Regions from separate parts of the Oerskovia paurometabola genome, predicted to be linked through region 2. Evidence: predicted binding sites of a transcription regulator. Region 2 holds the regulator's gene; each other region holds the start of a gene.

Region 1 (3,373 bases), 1.4 Mb from region 2:
GGGAGACCTGCTTGCCCGTGACCTCGTCCTTGCCGCCGTTGATGGCGTACAGGAGGGTCTTGGCGAGGTTGACGCGGGCACCGAAGAACTGCATCTGCTTGCCGACCGCCATGGGCGAGACGCAGCACGCGATCGCGGCGTCGTCACCCCAGGCCGGGCGGATCTGCTCGTCCGACTCGTACTGGACGGCCGAGGTGTCGATCGAGACCTTGGCGCAGAAGTCCTTGAACCCCTGCGGCAGGCGCGGGCTCCAGAAGACGGTCATGTTGGGCTCGGGGGCCGGGCCCAGGTTGTAGAGCGTCTGCAGGAAGCGGAACGAGTTCTTCGTGACGAGCGGCCGACCGTCGTCGCCCATGCCGCCGATGGTCTCGGTGACCCACGTCGGGTCGCCCGAGAACAGGGAGTCGTACTCCGGGGTGCGCAGGAAGCGCACGATCCGCAGCTTGATCACGAAGTCGTCGATGATCTCCTGCGCCTGCTCCTCGGTGATGACACCGTTCGCCAGGTCGCGCTCGAGGTACACGTCGAGGAAGGTCGAGGTGCGGCCCAGCGACATCGCGGCGCCGTTCTGCTCCTTGACCGCGGCGAGGTAGCCGAAGTAGAGCCACTGGACGGCCTCGCGGGCGTTGGTGGCCGGGCCGGAGATGTCGTAGCCGTAGGAGGCGGCCATCGCCTTGAGCTCGCCGAGCGCGCGGATCTGCTCCGCGTGCTCCTCGCGCTCGCGCACGATCTTCTCGCTGAACGGCTGGGTGTCGAGGTCCAGCTTGTCGAGCTTCTTGGCGGCGACGAGCTGGTCGACGCCGTACAGCGCGACGCGGCGGTAGTCACCGATGATGCGGCCGCGGCCGTAGGCGTCGGGCAGGCCCGTGATGATGTGCGAGCTGCGTGCGGCGCGGACGTTGGGCGGGTAGATGTCGAAGACGCCCTGGTTGTGGGTCTTGCGGTACTCGCTGAAGACCTTCTTGAGCTCCTGGTCGACCGGGTAGCCGTAGGTCTCGAGCGCGCCCTCGACCATGCGCCATCCGCCGTTGGGCATGATCGCGCGCTTGAGCGGGGCGTCGGTCTGGAGACCGACGATGACCTCGGCGTCCTTGTCGATGTACCCGGGCGCGTGGGCCGTGATGCCGGCGGGCGTGTGCGGGTCGACGTCGTAGATGCCCTTCTCGCGCTCGGCGGGGAACATCTCGGAGAGCTTGGCCCAGATGCCGGTCGTGCGCTCGGTGGGCCCGGCGAGGAAGGAGTCGTCACCCTCGTACGGGGTGTAGTTGCGCTGGATGAAGTCACGCACGTCGACCGTGTCCTGCCAGGGACCTGCGGTGAAGCCGGCCCATGCGGGGACGGTCGCGTCGTCCTGGCCGCCAGTGGTGCTGCGAGCCTCGGAAATGCTGGTCATATCACTCTCCTCGACGTCCACACCGCGCTGCCTGCGCGGCGGGGGTAAAGACCTTGGTCGACGCGGGAAATCCGTGCCGTCCTGCCGTTCTCCTTCGCCCTTTCAGGCTACGACCTGCAGAGGGTGTCGGCGTGGCAAAGACGCTGTCACCTGGCTCACAGGCCGCGGCGCCGAACCGACGCTCGACGCCTGAAGATTGGCGGAATTCCAACCCTTCTACGCCCTTCAACATGCATCTAAGCGAGATCATTCCATCTTGTGACAGTCTTCACATGACCTTTTCGTGGGAGTCCTTAGACCTCTCGCTCGGGACCAAAGTCCCTTGCGGAACGCCCCCGCCCCCGCACCGTCCTCAGCTCCGCCTCGAATTCCCACCCTACGGGCGCCCGCGCGCCCGCGCACCGACGCAGCCGTCCCCACGGCCGCGGGCGGGAGAACACGTCGAGATGCCGCCCGTCGCCCCCCGGTACTGGGCCCGGGCCGGCGACGAGCGGCATCCTCAGGCGAGCTGTCCGACACGCCTCGATGCCCCTATGCACGAGCCGGACGCCCCACTGCGTGCGAAGAGCCCCCCGCGCGTGTGAGACTGCCTCGATGCGAACCATGGGAGTCGAGGAGGAGTTCCTCCTCGTCGGGCCCGACGGCATCCCCACCGCCGTCGCGACCGAGGTCATCGAATCGTCCGGCACCACCGAGGTCACCGAGGGAGGGCTCGGGGCGTCGGGCGGCTCGCGCCCGGACCGGTCCGGCGGCGCCCCCGGCGGCGACCTCGAGCTCGAGCTCATGGAGGAGCAGCTCGAGACCGGCACGCACCCCTGCGCCGACCTGTCGGACCTCGCCCAGGAGATTCGCGACGGGCGCATCCGGGCCAACAAGGCCGCCGAGCAGCGCGACGCGCGCATCGTGGCCCTCGGCACGTCGCCCGTCCCCGTCTCCCCCACCACGGTCGGAAAGCTCCGCTACCTCGCGGCGCGCGCCGCGTTCGGGCTCACGGCACGCGAACAGCTCACGGGCGGCTGCCACGTCCACGTCGCGGTCTCGTCCGACGCCGAGGGGGTCGCGGTCCTCGACCGCATCGGTCCCTGGCTCGCCCCGCTCCTCGCGCTGAGCGCCAACTCGCCGTACTGGCAGGGCGAGGACAGCGGGTACGCGAGCTTCCGCTCCCAGGTCTGGTCACGATGGCCGACGGCGGGCCCGGCCCCGTCGTTCGGCACGCCCGAGGCGTACCGCGCCACGGTCGACGCCCTGGTCGCCACGGGCACGATCCTCGACACCGCGATGATCTACTTCGACGCCCGGCTGTCCGCGTCCTACCCCACGGTCGAGATCCGCGTCGCGGACGTGTGCCTCGACGCCGACACCGCGACCTTGCTCGCGGCCCTGGCGCGCGGGCTCGTCGAGACCGCGGCGCGCGAGGCCGACGCGGGCGTCTCGGCACCCATGCTGCACCCCGAGCTCCTGCGCACCGCCTCCTGGCGGGCCGGGCGCTCCGGGATCTCCGGCGACCTGGTCTCGCCCCTCACGTGGAAGCCCGCGACCGCGCACGACGTCGTGGGCCAGCTCGTCGCGCACGTGCGCGAAGCCCTCGTCGACGCGGGCGACCTCGACGCCGTGACCGAGCTGCTCGGACGGCTGTGGTCGAACGGCGGCGGCGCCGGACGCCAACGCACGTGGTTCGCGAGCTCGGGCGACCTGCGCGCCGTGGTCGAGCGGGCCGCGGAGGCGACGCTGGCCTGAGGCGCGACGGCCGCTCGGGGGCGCGGCGCCGTCGGGCCTGCACCGGAGCGATCGACGAGGGGCGCGGACCGTGCGGTCCGCGCCCCTCGTCGATCTCCCCGCCGTGCGGAGGTCAGAGCAGCGCGAGCGCCGTGAGCGCGTCGCGCGTGACGTCCTGCGCCGTGAGGCGGTGCGTGGCCTTGACCTGGTCGATCGACATGTGGTCCAGGAAGACCGTGGGCAGGCCCAGCGGGACCACGGGCA
Region 2 (3,373 bases):
AGCGCCGGATGGAGCGCAGCACGAGCCCGAGGACCCACGCCGCCCCGGCCCAGCTCGCGGTCTTGAGCCCCCGCCCCGCGACCCGACGGCGCCTGCCGCGGAACTCGCGGATGGGCCAGCCCACGTCCTTGGCGTGACGGCGCAGGCGCGTGTCCGGGTTGATGGCGCACGGGTGCCCCACGGACTGCATCATGGTCACGTCGTTGAGCGAGTCCCCGTAGGCGTACGACGACGCCAGGTCGATCCCGTGGAACTCGGCGAGCTCGCGCACACCTGCCGCCTTGGCCCGTCCGTGCATCATGTCGCCCACGAGCCGACCCGTGTAGAGGCCCTCCTCGTGCTCGGCGACCGTACCGAGGGCACCGGTGGCGCCGAGGCGGCGGGCGATGAGCTGCCCGATCTCGAGCGGGGTCGCGGACACGAGCCACACCTGGTGGCCGGCCGCGATGTGCTCGTCGAGGAGCTTCTGGGTGCCGGGGAAGATGCGCAGCGACAGGACCTGGTCGTAGACCTCCTCGCCGATCGCGACGACCTCCGCGACCGAGCGGCCCGCGACGAGGTCCAGGGCCCGGCTGCGCACCTGGTCGATCTGGCGCTTGTTCTCGCCGAGGAGGAGGTAGCGGGCCTGGTGGAGGGCGAACGTCACGAGGTCCGGCGTGGAGAAGAAGCCTCGCTGGTACAGCGCGCGGGCGAGGTGGAACGAGCTGGCGCCGCGGATGATCGTGTTGTCGACGTCGAAGAAGGCTGCCGTGGGATGGGTGGACCCAGGAGCAGACGTCGGCATGGCGTCCACTCTATCGGCGCTCGCAGACCCTCGCCGACGGCGTTCACCGGGCACGGCCGCCGGGGGGTCGGCGGAAGGGGGTGTCCGAGATGCGTAGGCTGAGGTCGTGAGCCCCGCAGATCCCGCCGCAGGACAGGTTCCTGAGACCGCCGCCGGACGTGACGCAGACCAGGTCGTGAGCGCGCCCGTGCGCGTCGTGCTCTACGGCCGCGTCGGGTGCCACCTGTGCGAGGAGGCCCGCGAGGTGGTGGGCTCCGTGTGCGCGGACCAGGGGGCGGGCTGGACCGAGGTCGACGTGGACTCCGACCCGTCGGGCGCGCTCGCGGCACAGTACGGTGACTACGTCCCGGTCGTGACCGTGGACGGCGTCCAGCAGGGGTTCTGGCAGGTCGACCGGGCGAGGCTCGCCCGGGCGCTCTCGCGGGGGCGCGCCACTGGCTGACGTTCCGCCGCGGGCGCCGAGCCTGGGATGATCCGAGACAGCAGGACAGCGAGATCGTCAACGATGACGACGACATGACGAAGCATGGGTGGTTCGGGTGGCAGAGACCCTGGGTGATACCGGCATTCCTGGCGCGACCGTGGCGCGCCTCCCCGCGTACCTGCGCGCGCTGCGCGACCTCGAGGGGCGCGGCGTCGAGACGACCTCGTCGACCGAGCTCGCGGAGCTCGCGGGCGTCGGGTCCGCGCAGCTGCGCAAGGACCTGTCCTTCCTGGGGTCGTACGGCACCCGCGGGGTGGGATACGTCGTCGACTCGCTCGCGACGTACATCACGTCCGCGCTGGGGGTCGAGGACGAGCACCGGATCGCGATCGTCGGCATCGGCTCCCTGGGGCACGCCCTCGCGAACTACTCGGGCTACGGCACGCGAGGGTTCGAGGTCGCGGCGTTGCTGGACGCCTCGCCGCACGTCGTCGGCACCGAGGCCGCGGGGCTCGTGATCGAGCACGTCGACGCGCTCGAGGAGGTCTTCGCCCGCGAGAACGTGACGATCGTCGTCCTGGCGACCCCGGCGCACGTGGCGCAGGACGTCGCGGAGAGGGTCGTCGCCGCGGGGGTGCGGGAGATCCTGAACTTCGCACCGCGCGCGCTCCAGCTTCCCGAGGACGTGATCGTGCGGTCGGTCGACGTCGGGAGCGAGCTGCAGATCCTGGCGTTCCACGCGCAGGCCAGGGCGCTCGCGAACCGGGGCCGGGGCGAGGAGGGCCGAGGGGCCGAGAGCGAGGGCGCCTAGGGGCGTCCGGACAGCGCAGGAGCCGGCGACCCGTCACGGGTCGCCGGCTCCTGGCACACCGGGCCGCGTCAGGACGCGGGGGCCGGTCGGGGGCGAGAGGCTCAGGCCTGCTTGATCGCCGAGAGGTCGAGCGCGATCTTGATCTTGTCGCCGACGAGCACGCCACCGGCCTCGAGGGCCACGTTCCAGGTCAGGCCGAACTCCTTGCGGGAGATCTCGGTCTCGGCCTCGAACCCGGCGCGCGAGTTGCCGTAGGCGTCGACTGCGGTGCCCGTGAACTCGGTCTCGAGCTTGACCGGCTTGGTCACGCCGTTGATCGTCAGGTCGCCCGCGATGACGAAGTCGTCGTCGTCGGCCTCGACGGCGGTCGAGACGAAGTTCCAGGTGGGGTTCTTCTCGGCGTCCCAGAAGTCGGCCGACTGGAGGTGGCCGTCGCGCCCTGCGTCGCCGGTGTTGACGGACTTGGCGTCGATCGCCGCGACGACGTTGGACGACTCGACGTCGTCGCCGATGTTCAGCGTGCCCTCGGCGATCGCGAGCGAGCCGCGGACCTTGGAGATGCCTGCGTGGCGGACCGTGAAGGTCGCCTGCGAGTGCGAGGGGTCGATGGCGTAGGTGCCTGCGGTCAGTCCGGCGGGAAGGGTCGTGGCCATGGGTGCTCTCCTGTGGAAGTCGTGGTGCGTATGCGTCAGGCGCGCCGTCCGACGCGCCATTAGTTGAAGATTCAACTTCATACGAACGCATCAACGCAAGCCCCCACCCCTCTATTCCCTGGTGGGCGGACCAGTTCTCGGATGGGAGACTGGGACGGTTGTTCGGACGGTGGGGGCGTGGCGGATGAAGGCGGAGATGACGGTTCAGCAGGACAGGCGCGCGGACGCGCCGCAGGACGCACCCTGGCTCGACGAGGGACAGCAGCACTCGTGGCGCCAGTACCTCGACGGCACGGCGCGGTTCGTCGAAGCTCTCGGCAGGGACCACGAGGAGCACTCGGCCCTCACGCTCGGCGAGTACGAGCTGCTCGTACGGCTCTCGGAGGCCGGCGACCACACCATGCGCATGTCCGCACTGGCCGACGGGCTCGCCCGGTCCCGGTCCCGCGTCACGCACACCGTGCACCGCATGGAGCAGCGCGGCCTCGTCCGCCGCTCCGCGAGCGAGACCGACCGTCGCGGGGTGAACTGCGTCATGACCGACGCGGGGTACGCCGAGCTCGTCGCCTCGGCGCCGGGGCACGTCCGTGCGGTGCGCCGCTTCATGGTCGACGTCCTGACCCCCGAGCAGCTCCGCAACCTCGGCGAGGCCATGGCGGCGATCGCCGAGGCCTGCCGCCTCGCGGAGGAGCCCGAGCCGC
Region 3 (3,373 bases), 1.8 Mb from region 2:
TCGGGCAGGTCGCCGCCGAGCGCCGGGGCGCCGCCCTCCGGGGCGAGGAACGCCGACGGGTCGGCGCCCAGCGAACGCCCCAGCAGGGGGCGCAGCGACGAGTAGAGGGCCGCGTCGCCCACGAACACGCCGCCGAGCAGGGTCCGTGCGTCGTCCGAGACGACGAGCTTGCGGTAGGTCCGCGCGACCGGGTCGGCGAACGTGACCTCGAGCGCGCCGGGCGTCAGCCCGAACACGTCGCCGAAGCTCGCCGCCTCGATGTCGACGCCCTTGAGCTTGGTCCCCTCGGGCGCCGGGGAGTAGGTCGCGCTGCCGCCGAGCAGCCGGTCGACGACGACGTCGGCCATGGCGTTGCCCGGTGCGACCAGGCCCACGCACTGGTCCTCGAACGACGCGCACTCCCCGATGGCCCACACGGCGGGGTCCGAGGTGTGGCACGCCGCACCGACGACGACGCCGCCGCGCTCGCCGATCGCGAGGCCCGCCTCGCGCGCGACGCGGTCCCGGGGCCGGATGCCGGTCGAGAAGATCACGACGTCGGCGGGGATCCGCGACCCGTCCGACAGGTCCATACCGCCCACCGCGCCGTCGCCCGCGGCCGAGAGCCCCGTGGCGCCGGTCGAGGTACGGACGTCGATGCCGCGGTCGGTCACGAGCACGCGCAGCGCCTCGCCGCCCGCGTCGTCGAGCTGGACGCTCATGAGGCGGTCGGCGAACTCCACGACGGTCGCGGCCGCGCCGAGGGTCTGGAGCGCGGCCGCGGCCTCGAGCCCCAGCACGCCTCCCCCGACGACGACGCCGTGCAGCGGACGCCCCAGGCGTGCGGTGCGCAGCCCGACGTACTCGCGCAGCCCCTCCAGGTCGGCCAGGGTGCGATAGCTGAACACGCCCGGCAGGTCGGTGCCCTCGGTGCGCGGGGTCCAGGCCCAGGAGCCCGTGGCCAGGACCAGGTGGTCGTAGGCGAGCACGCGCCCGGACCTCGTCGTGACGGTCTGCGTCTCGCGGTCCACTGCCGCGACCGCGTCGCCCGTGACCAGCTCGGTGCGCGAGTCGTCCCAGACCGAGGGCTCCATCGTCAGGTCGTCCGCCGAGCGGCCCGTGAAGTACTCGGACAGGTGCACGCGGTCGTACGGGGCACGGTCCTCGTCCCCGACGACGGACACGTGCCACGCCCCCTCGGGAGAGCGTGCGATCATCTGGCTCACGAACCGGTGGGCGACCATGCCGGCGCCGACCACCACGACGCGGCCGGGGGTGGGAGTGCTCATGTGGGGGGCCTCACGAGAAGGGTCGGGCGCGGACGGGGCGAGTCGGGTCGCGGGGGGCGGGTGCGACCGTCGTGACCATCCTGGCGCATAGATACGAGGTTTCTGGTCAAAACACCAGATCAGCGCGTCGCGAGGACCTAGGACGCGACGTCCAGGGACCTTGGTCCCGAAAAAGTGTGACGCACGACCGTGACGGACGGCACAGCATGTGCACTCCTTCACAAGCGTAAAATCGAGCGGTGGCGACTAAGAAGACAACGGGTCAGAACACCATCGACGTAGCCCTCATCGGCGGCGGCATCATGAGTGCGACCCTCGGCGCCCTCCTGAAGCTCCTCGAGCCCACGTGGACCATCAAGGTCTTCGAGCGCCTCGACGCGGTAGCCCAGGAGTCCTCCAACCCGTGGAACAACGCTGGCACCGGCCACGCTGCGCTCTGCGAGCTGAACTACACCCCCGAGAAGGCCGACGGGACCATCGAGATCTCCAAGGCGGTCACGATCAACGAGCAGTTCGAGGTGTCGCGCGAGTTCTGGCACCACCTGCTCACCGGGGGCCACCTGCCCGAGCCCGCGAGCTTCATCAGCCACACCCCGCACATGACGTTCGTGCGCGGCGCGGCCAACGTGGACTACCTCAAGCGCCGCTTCACCGCGCTGAGCGCCCACCCGCTGTTCAGCGAGCTCGAGTTCACCGACGACCCCGCGGTCATCGCGCAGTGGGCACCCCTGCTGGTCCTCGACCGGGACGGCGACGAGGCCGTCGCCGCGACCCGTGCGACGAGCGGCACGGACGTCGACTTCGGCGCGCTCACCTCGCAGCTCTTCGACTTCCTCACGGCCCACGACGTCGAGCTCAACCTCCAGCACGAGGTCAACCGCCTCAAGAAGCGCAAGGACGGCACCTGGGACGTCACCGTCAAGGACGTGTCCTGGAACGCCAAGCAGGGGCCGCGCACCGTCAACGCCCGCTTCGTGTTCGTCGGCGCGGGCGGCGGCGCCCTGCCGCTGCTGCAGAAGGCCGGGATCAAGGAGGCCAAGGGCTACGGCGGCTTCCCCATCAGCGGCGAGTTCCTGCGCACCGACAACCCGGAGATCGTCGCCCAGCACCAGGCCAAGGTGTACGGCAAGGCCGACGTCGGCTCGCCGCCCATGTCCGTCCCGCACCTCGACACGCGCGTGGTCGACGGCAAGACGTACCTGATGTTCGGCCCCTACGCCGGGTTCAGCCCCAAGTACCTCAAGAAGGGGTCGCTGCTCGACCTCTTCACCTCGCTGCGGACCCACAACATCGGGTCCATGCTCGGCGCAGGCCTCAAGAACATCGACCTCACGCAGTACCTGGTCGGTCAGCTCGTCGCGAGCCCCGAGGCCAAGTTCACGGCGCTCCAGGCCTTCATGCCCACGGCTCACCCCAAGGACTGGGAGAAGATCACCGCGGGCCAGCGCGTGCAGGTCATCAAGAAGGACCCCGCCAAGGGCGGTGTGCTCGAGTTCGGCACCGAGGTCATCGCGGCCGCGGACGGCTCGATCGCCGGCCTGCTCGGCGCCTCGCCGGGCGCCTCGACCGCGGTGCCCGCGATGATCGACGTGCTCGAGCGCTGCTTCCCGCAGCAGTTCGCCACGTGGCGCCCCGCGCTCGGGGCCATGATCCCGAGCCTCGGCCAGGCCACGTGGGAGGCGACCGAGCTCGACTCGCTCTCCGCCTCCGCGGGGCCCTCGGAGGAGGCGGTCGGCGCCCGCTGACCCCGTCCCCGCAACGCACCGGCGCCCCGGTCTCCTTCGTGGAGACCGGGGCGTCGTGCTGTGCGAGGCCCTCGTGCCGCGCGGGGCACCGTAGCCTCCGGCCCAGCGGATGGGCGGCGCCTACTGCCGCGCCTGTGCGAGCACGTCGGCGACGGCGTTCCAGAGGTCGACACGGGCCTGGTGCGTCGCTGCCGGTTCCGCGCCCGGCTCGTCCAGGGCGATGGGCTGGTACGGGGCCGGGACGATGAAGTGTCCCGCGTCCTCCTGCACGATCGCGCGCACCTGCGTCGGGTCACTGAACCGAGACGTCGCCTCCGTGAGCAGCAGGCACGCTTCCCACACGGGGTCCGCCCTCCCGCA
Region 4 (3,373 bases), 2.1 Mb from region 2:
GGTCGTGATGCCGCGGGCGACGAGGTCGCGCGCGACGGCCGCGAAGTCCTCGTAGGCCTTGTGCCGCTTGGCCTTGAGGGCGGCCTGGTGCCACGACGGGCCGTACTCGCCGCCGCCGCGGATGTTCGCGACGACGTACACGCCGCCGTCGGCGAGCCAGGCCCGTCCGAGCCCGCCCGAGTAGCCAGGGGTGAGCGAGACCTCGAAGCCGCCGTAGCCGTAGAGCAGCGTGGGTGCGGCGCCCACGGGAGCGGAGCCGGCGCCCGCCTCGGCGGCGGCACCGGCGGCCTCCGGGCGGACGAGCTCCTCACGCCCGACGACGAAGTACGGGACGCGCGTGCCGTCGTCGGACACGGCGAAGTGCTGGTCGATGACCAGGCCCGCGGCGTCGAAGAAGGTGGGGCTCGACTTGAGCACCTCGGGCTCGGTGCCCGCGCCGACCGTCAGGAGCGAGAGCGTCGAGGGCGTGAGGTAGTCGGTCGTCACGAGCCAGACGTCGTCGCTCTCCTCGGAGTCGACCGCACCCACGACGACCGTGCCGATGGTCGGCAGACCGGGCAGCTCGCTGCGGGTCCACGGTGCGGACAGGTCCTCGGCGCGCGGAGGCGGCGTCAGCACGTGGAGGCGGTTCTTGACGTCCTCCAGGACGTTGACCACGAGATGGTGCGCGGTCCACGTGGCCCCGGCGAGCGACGTCGTGGGCGTGGGCTCGAACAGGACCGTGAAGCCGCGCGCCCCGGCGAGGAAGTCCTCGAAGCGGGTCGCGAGCACCGACCCCGCGAGGTAGGTGGCGCCGCCGACCGTCCAGTCGTCGCGCAGCTCGACGAGCATCCACTCGCGCTTGACGCCGACCTCGGCCGAGCGCGGGACGTCGATCTTGACGAGGTGCTCGTCGGGCGTGCCCGCGTCCTGGACGATGTAGGTCTCGCTGTCGTAGAACGCGATCGAGCGGCCGACGAAGTCGCGCTCGAACCCGGGCGAGTGGGTGCGCCAGCCGAAGATGTACATGTCCTCGGGCTCGCCCTCGTACACGACCGTCGCCTCGGTGACCGGGGTGCCGCGGCGCCAGCGCTTGACGATCCGGGGGTATCCCGAGGGGGTCATCGAGCCCGGCCCGAAGTCCGTGAAGACGTACACCGTGTCGGCGTCGATCCACCCGAGCCCGCCCTTGGACTCCTCGCGGAAGAACCCGCCGTCCTCGGGGGCGACGAACTGCTTGGTGACGAGGTCGAACTCGCGGGTCACGTCGGCGTCGGAGCCGCCGGGCGACAGGTCGACCAGGGCGTGGCGCCACTCGCCGCCGGGGGCGGGACGCAGGACGCTCGCACCGTGCCAGACCCAGCTCTGCCCCTCGGCCTCGCCCAGCGCGTCGAGGTCGAGCACGAGCTCCCACTCGGGGTGCTGGGTGCGGTACGAGTCGAGCGTCGTGCGGCGCCAGACGCCGCGCTCGTGCTGCGCGTCGCGCCAGAAGTTGTAGTAGTGCTCGCCGATCTTCGAGACGTCCGGGATCTTGTCGTCCGAGTCGAGGACCTCGCGGATCGACTGCTCGGTCGCGGCGAACTCGCTCGTGGCCTCGATCGTCGCGGCGGTCTCGGCGTTGCGGCCCTGGACCCAGGTGAGCGCCTCGCGGCCCTCGACCTCCTCGAGCCACAGGTACGGGTCGTGCGGCGTGGTCGGCTGTCCGGTGGGTGGGTCGGTCACGACGTTCTCAGCACTCATGCCAACACACTAGGCGACCGATCCGCGGGACCGGGCATGCATAGATGCCAGGGGAGAGCGGGGGCGGGGGAGGCTCGTCCGAGATCACCATCGAACATCACTTGCATCTATCCGTACCTTGTGAAAGTATTCACAAGCAAGGGAAAGACACCACGCAGACCCGGCCGCTCGGGTCACTGGAGGAGCAACGTGAGCAGCACGAGCAAGGCCCCCGTGAAGGCCCCCGCCGGAGTCACCGAGATCGACGCCCTCGTCGACCGTGGCCTCAAGGCGCTCAAGCAGTACGACGCCTTCACCCAGGAGGACATCGACCGCATCGTGAAGAAGGCGTCCGTCGCGGCGCTCCACGAGCACGGCCGCCTCGCGCAGCTCGCGGTCTCCGAGACCGGGCGCGGCGTCTTCGAGGACAAGGCCACCAAGAACATCTTCGCGTGCGAGCACGTGCCGAACTCGATGGCCAACCTCAAGACGGTCGGCGTCATCGGGCGCGACGAGCTCACGGGCATCGTCGAGATCGCCGAGCCGGTCGGCGTGGTCGCGGGCATCACCCCCGTCACCAACCCGACCTCGACCGCGATCTTCAAGTCGCTCATCGCGCTCAAGACGCGCAACCCCATCATCTTCGCGTTCCACCCCAGCGCCCAGAAGTGCTCGGTCGCCGCAGCCCGCATCGTGCGGGACGCCGCCGTGGCCGAAGGCGCCCCCGAGGACTGCATCCAGTGGGTCGAGCAGCCCTCGCTCGAGGCCACGTCGGCACTCATGAACAACGACGGCGTCTCGCTGATCCTCGCCACGGGCGGCAACGCCATGGTCCGTGCCGCCTACTCGGCGGGCAAGCCGGCCCTCGGCGTCGGTGCGGGCAACGTCCCCGCCTACATCGAGAAGACCGCCAAGCTCGGCCGCGCCGTCAACGACGTGGTCCTGTCCAAGGGCTTCGACAACGGCATGGTGTGCGCCTCGGAGCAGGCCGTCATCCTCGACGCCGAGATCTACGACGCGGCTCTCGCCGAGTTCGCCCACATGCACGCCTACCTCGCGAACCCCGAGGAGAAGGCGATGCTCGAGCGCTTCATCTTCGGCGTCGAGGCAGGCGGGGCGAACTGCGCCGGTGCCAAGCTCAACGCCACGATCGTCGGCAAGAGCCCCCAGTGGATCGCGGAGCAGGCAGGATTCTCGGTCCCCGACGACACCTCGATCATCCTCGCGGAGTGCAGCCAGGTCGGCCCCGCCGAGCCCCTGACGCGCGAGAAGCTCAGCCCCGTCCTCGCGGTGCTGCGCGCCGAGTCGACCGACCACGGCATCTCGCTCGCCGAGCAGATGGTCGAGTTCGACGGCCTGGGCCACTCGGGCGCGATCCACACCGAGGACAAGGACATCGCGGAGGAGTTCGGCCAGCGCGTCAAGGCCGTCCGCATCCTGTGGAACCAGCCCTCCGCGCTGGGCGGCATCGGCGACATCTACAACGCGCTGATCCCGTCGCTGACCCTCGGGTGCGGCTCGTACGGGCACAACTCGGTGTCGAACAACGTGTCGGCCGTCAACCTCGTCAACGTCAAGCGGATCGGACGTCGTAACAACAACATGCAGTGGTTCAAGATCCCGCCGAAGACGTACTTCGAGCCGAACTCGATCCAGTACCTGACCCAGATGCCCG

The links. The regulator Rex, encoded in region 2, represses fermentation and respiration genes when NADH is low (regulators of the CRP and FNR family bind a similar motif). The targets are predictions, from matches to a motif close to CTTGTGAANNNNTTCACAAG.
Region 1: the regulator Rex is predicted to act here: its motif matches at 1,649-1,668, upstream of pflB (formate C-acetyltransferase).
Region 3: the regulator Rex is predicted to act here: its motif matches at 1,474-1,493, upstream of mqo (malate dehydrogenase (quinone)).
Region 4: the regulator Rex is predicted to act here: its motif matches at 1,837-1,856, upstream of adhE (bifunctional acetaldehyde-CoA/alcohol dehydrogenase).

Annotation. Positions count from the first base shown of each region.
Region 1 is NZ_JAFBBV010000001.1:2,513,613-2,516,985, forward strand. It holds gene pflB (formate C-acetyltransferase) at 1-1,393, opposite strand, end outside; gene JOD48_RS11320 (carboxylate-amine ligase) at 1,988-3,130, shown strand; gene dxs (1-deoxy-D-xylulose-5-phosphate synthase) at 3,243-3,373, opposite strand, start outside.
Region 2 is NZ_JAFBBV010000001.1:1,120,258-1,123,630, forward strand. It holds gene JOD48_RS05025 (HAD family hydrolase) at 1-784, opposite strand, end outside; gene JOD48_RS05030 (glutaredoxin family protein) at 891-1,226, shown strand; gene JOD48_RS05035 (redox-sensing transcriptional repressor Rex) at 1,324-2,019, shown strand; gene JOD48_RS05040 (YceI family protein) at 2,121-2,672, opposite strand; gene JOD48_RS05045 (MarR family winged helix-turn-helix transcriptional regulator) at 2,869-3,373, shown strand, end outside.
Region 3 is NZ_JAFBBV010000001.1:2,889,945-2,893,317, forward strand. It holds gene nirB (nitrite reductase large subunit NirB) at 1-1,268, opposite strand, end outside; gene mqo (malate dehydrogenase (quinone)) at 1,508-3,013, shown strand; gene JOD48_RS13115 (acyl-CoA thioesterase/BAAT N-terminal domain-containing protein) at 3,134-3,373, opposite strand, start outside.
Region 4 is NZ_JAFBBV010000001.1:3,201,142-3,204,514, reverse strand. It holds gene JOD48_RS14445 (prolyl oligopeptidase family serine peptidase) at 1-1,719, opposite strand, end outside; gene adhE (bifunctional acetaldehyde-CoA/alcohol dehydrogenase) at 1,909-3,373, shown strand, end outside.